One region of the Tritonibacter sp. SIMBA_163 genome, then DNA from elsewhere that is predicted to be linked to it. Evidence: riboswitches for the same ligand, from Rfam matches in the RefSeq annotation. Region 1 holds a riboswitch; the other holds the start of a gene.
What was found. A riboswitch is a leader RNA that binds a small molecule or an ion and turns the genes downstream of it on or off. The one in region 1 is predicted to bind FMN.
Positions count from the first base shown of each region.

Region 1 (2,199 bases):
TGCTGGATCACGCCGCGCTGCCAACCGCCAAGGCGGGACCATCGCTTCATACACTGTTCGAGGGGCTGGTGGCGACGGTGCAGGCCACGCAACGCTGGCAGGATGCAGGCATGCCGCGCGCGTTGGTTGTGGTGACGCAGCTTCTGGGGGCCGCCTCCCTCATGGAGACCACCAGCACCTCGCTGGAGGTAATGTTTGGCCGCGCCGCCCACGATGGCGCGCGCGACCAGAATGCGGTGATGCTGGCTGAGCTTGTCTCAGGCACCCTGCGCGGCTGAACCGGGCCTCGTCCGCACCTCATGCGACAGCAGATAGGCGCTGGCCACCAGGATCAGCGCGGTGCCGAGCCACATGTTGCCGTCCGGCAGGAAGCCAAACACAAGCGCCCCAAGACCGACATTGAACAGAAGTTTCAGATGGTCGAAGGGCTGAAGGAAGGCCGCATCCGCCAGCGTATAGGCCCGCACCAACGTATGCTGCGCCAGCGCCGTCAGCAACCCTGCCCCGATCACCAGCCAGAGCGTGCCCTCGGGCAGAGTAAAACCGCTGCCGACCGCAAGCAGCGCATTGGCGGGGCTTAGTAGAAGCAGCAGGTAGATCGTCACAGTCTCGGTGCTGTCGCGATGGGTCAACTGCTTGGTCACCACCGAACTGGCAGCCCAGAGGGCAGCTGCCGCCACCGGCAGAAGTGCCGCGATCTGAAAATGATCCGACCAGGGCGACAGGATCACCATGCCGCCGATGATGCCGACAATCACCGCGCCCCAGCGCTGAAGCGAGACCTCCTCGCGCAGGACCAGCCCCGCGCCGATGGTGACAAAGAAGGGCGACAGCAGGATCAGGGCGATGGCCTGCCAGATCGGCACATGCGCGAGCCCCAGTGTCCAGAGCTGCACGCCGCCAACCGCCAGCGCCACACGCAGGACATGGGCAAGGATTTGCCGCGTGGTCAGAACAGCCAGCCGGTTGCGCCAGATCCACGGGATGTAGAACAGCAGCGCGATCAGATATTGCCAGAAGGTCACCGTGGGGGCCGATGCGCCATGCAGCATGGTGGCCGATTGCAGTCCAATGTTGACTAGCGCAAAACAGGCTCCGGCGAGGACCATCAGGCCAGCCGCCTTGAGCGGGGTGGGGAGGGTTTGAGTCATCTGCGTTTCGTCCTTTCCTCAGCACGCATGTGACCCAAGGCAGACGAACAGACCCAGACTCCCCCTGTTCACAGGCGGCGGCACGGGTCTCTCCATTCTCTTCCATCCGGACTGTGACCGTCGGCCCCGGAATTGCGCCGGGTCTGCTGACACCTTCGCCATGGGCAAAGGCCGCTCGTGGGCTGTAACCACCGGTAGGGAGTTTCACCCTGCCCTGAGAATAGGGCTTCGTACCCTTGCCAGCGCGCAAAACAAAGCCCCTTCGCGCCCGTTCGCCGGTGTTTTCCGACCGATCCTTCTTCTGACCACAAATATCCTGGGGTGAATGGCCCGCAGGGTCAGAGGGGCAAGGCCCTTGAGAAGCACGTTTGACACAAAAAGAGGGGCCCGTCCGGGCCCCTCCAATGTCAGATCGTGATCGAGGTGTTATTCGACCTTGAAGGACCAGAACATGGTTTCGCCAGAGCTGTCGTCGACGCCGTCGTTGTCGGTGGAGACCCAGGCTGTGCCGTCTTCCAGGATCGCGAGACCTTCGACCTTGTCGAGCACATAACCGCCGGTGGATTTCAGATCCGGCAGCAGGTCGCGAACCTCTTCTTTGGTCACAATCGGCAGCTCGCCGCCGAGCGGAGCAGGTACCATCTCGGAGAGGGCGACGCGGTAGATCTTCTTGGTGACCGCACGGTGATCGTTCTGGTTGTCGCGTTCGATGATGTAGACGTAGTCACCATGTGCCGTAATTTCCGACAGACCCACCCAGCCGGTGTCCGGCTCGGCCTTGGGGTAGTGCACCGCGCCCCATTCCTTGGTCTCGATATTGTAGGAGACCAGTTTCACGAGGTTCTTGGGGTCATCCTTCCATTCGCGCTGAACGGCCATCCACAGGGTGTCGCCCACCTTGGTGATGCCTTCAAAGCCAAACCGCTTCTCGACGTTCATCAGGGCCGGCGGGATGGTGATCTCGCCCTTGTTGGTCTTGATCAGACCGTCCTTGGTGACGTGGTAGATCGCATGCGGAATGGCGCGCTCGGTGCGTCCTTCGGAGGCG
Region 1 covers NZ_JAWJBP010000003.1:28,505-30,703, forward strand. The annotation lists gene R0J92_RS07045 (TetR/AcrR family transcriptional regulator) at 1-278, shown strand, start outside; gene R0J92_RS07050 (DMT family transporter) at 258-1,151, opposite strand; FMN riboswitch at 1,242-1,377, opposite strand; gene R0J92_RS07055 (esterase-like activity of phytase family protein) at 1,578-2,199, opposite strand, start outside.

Region 2 (2,199 bases), on a different contig from region 1:
CAAGCGGCCCCGCAAGCCCGTGCACCACACCAAGACCTGCATTCGCCAGTGCCAGCCCACCACACAGCGAGGTCCAGGCCATCGCGTCCCGCGCTGCGGCGTCCTCGCCCACCAGCAGGCGCGGCAGTGCCTTCAGCCCGGCCGGAATTGCGGCCCGGCACAGCGCGTCGGTCACTGGATTGGCGCGTGTGCAGATGTAGGGCTCGATCACCTGCGTGATTGCATCCAACCCTGAGGCCAATGTGACATGGCGCGGACAGCCGTCACTCAGGCTGGGATCCACAACCGCAATGCGTGGCAACATCCGTGCATCCCTCAGGCTGACCTTGCGCTGCACCTCGGGCACCGCGATCACCGCGTTGCGCGTAACCTCTGCTCCGGTGCCTGCGGTGGTCGGGATCGCCACAAACGGCAATGGCGCGTGATCCAGCGGCAGCCCCTGCCCGACCACTTCGAGGTGGTCGATCAATGGCCGGGACGCCGGCACCAATGCAGCAATTGCCTTGCCCGCATCGATCGCCGCGCCACCGCCCAGCGCAACCACGGCCTCGGCACCCTTCGCGCGTGCCAGCTCGACGCCGGCGGAAATCATGTCAACATCCGGCTCCGACGCCGTTGGACAAAGCGTGACGACGCAACCCGCGCTCTGCAAGGCAGAGACAAGCCATGCCGCCCGCTGCACAGTCGCGCCGGTCACCAGCAGGATGCGGCTGCCCAGCGCGGCCATATCGGGAACCGCCCGGAGTGCCTCGCCCCGTCCAAAACGAATGGCTCCGGCGGTGGCAAACGCAAATGCAGGCAATTCCCCGGACATTCAGACCTCCAGATCCGCGATCATCATCACGGCATTGGCCGCTTCTTCGCCCTTCTTGACGAAATGCTGGTGGTAAAAGCCCAGATGCTCTTCGCTCGGCTGGAAATGATGCGGCGTCAGCGACACGGAGAACACCGGCACTCCGGTATCCATCTGCGCGCGCATCAATCCCTCGACCACGCTGGCGGCAACAAAATCATGGCGATAAATACCGCCATCGACAACAAGCGCCGCACAGACCACCGCGTCGTATTTGCCACTCGCCCCCAGCCTCTTGGCCAGCAGTGGCATTTCAAAGGCCCCGGGCACGTCAAAGGTATTCACCTCTGCGGCCCGTCCCGCCGCCTCCAGACGTGCATTTAAGCCGACCAAAGATTGATCGACGATATCGCTGTGCCAGCGGGCCTTCACGAAGGCGATTTTGAGTGTGTCAGTCATAGAACCATCCTGTCTTGTTCAAATGGTCCCAAGGCATTTCGTACCCGGCCACAGGGGCCCTGGCCACCTGCGACTGGTTCTCTACCATCCGGACTTTAACCGTCGGCTCCGGAATTCCACCGGTATCTGCTGACCCTGCCACATGGCAGGCGCTCGCGGGCTGTCACCGCCGGTGGGGAATTTCACCCCGCCCTGAGAACAAAATCCTCATGGCGGGTTTTGCCCTCGAAGACAAGCCCTCCGAAAACGGACCGCAAAATTCAGAGGTCACGGGCGCCTGATCTGATCACGCCAGTATCTATATGCGGCACTTGGACCGTGATGCTCTCGGCAATTTGCAGGATCACCCGCCAGTCTCTGCTCTGGCTCCCCCCCCAAAAAAGCCATATCTATCGTGCATTAGTCAGAGGGGAGCGCCCTCGATACATCTCGGTCATTCAGCGGGGCGAGATGCTTGGTGTCGCCCGTTGCGCCACCACACAGAGGCCTTTCGGGAATGATTGCAGAGCAATTAGTCCACATCAGGCGGTGCGGAACGGCGACGGGCGAGCACCGGGAATGTCGCGCGCGACAGGATCTCCCCAGTCTCGGCAATCACCAGCCGGAACGCCCGGTCCGCACGATAGAACGTCACCCGCATGCGCCCTGCATCCTCTGCGACGCCGGTCTCGCTCTGACTTGTGATGGTGCCGTCGCGCATTTCTTGCCGCACCACGTCCGGCGCAATCCCGAATGCCTTGGCAACAAGAGTTGCATCAACAACAACCCCTGCCTCGGACATCGATACCTCTGTCATGTCTGATCTCCTTGTCGCGATGGGCGACGCGCGCGTCGTCGCCTGCGTGGAAGCGATGCGCAATGATACTCTGACATTTCATAAGTTAAAGCGCACGCCTGCACGGCATCGCGCCGCTCAACCTGATTTTAGCAAGGCGGCATATTTTGGA
Region 2 covers NZ_JAWJBP010000004.1:289,849-292,047, reverse strand. The annotation lists gene R0J92_RS10240 (iron-containing alcohol dehydrogenase) at 1-814, opposite strand, end outside; gene R0J92_RS10235 (6,7-dimethyl-8-ribityllumazine synthase) at 815-1,252, opposite strand; FMN riboswitch at 1,325-1,456, opposite strand; gene R0J92_RS10230 (DUF6522 family protein) at 1,764-2,048, opposite strand; gene R0J92_RS10225 (ROK family protein) at 2,166-2,199, opposite strand, start outside.
Region 2: linked by a shared signal. The riboswitch ahead of R0J92_RS10235 (6,7-dimethyl-8-ribityllumazine synthase) and the one ahead of R0J92_RS07050 (DMT family transporter) in region 1 are both predicted to bind FMN.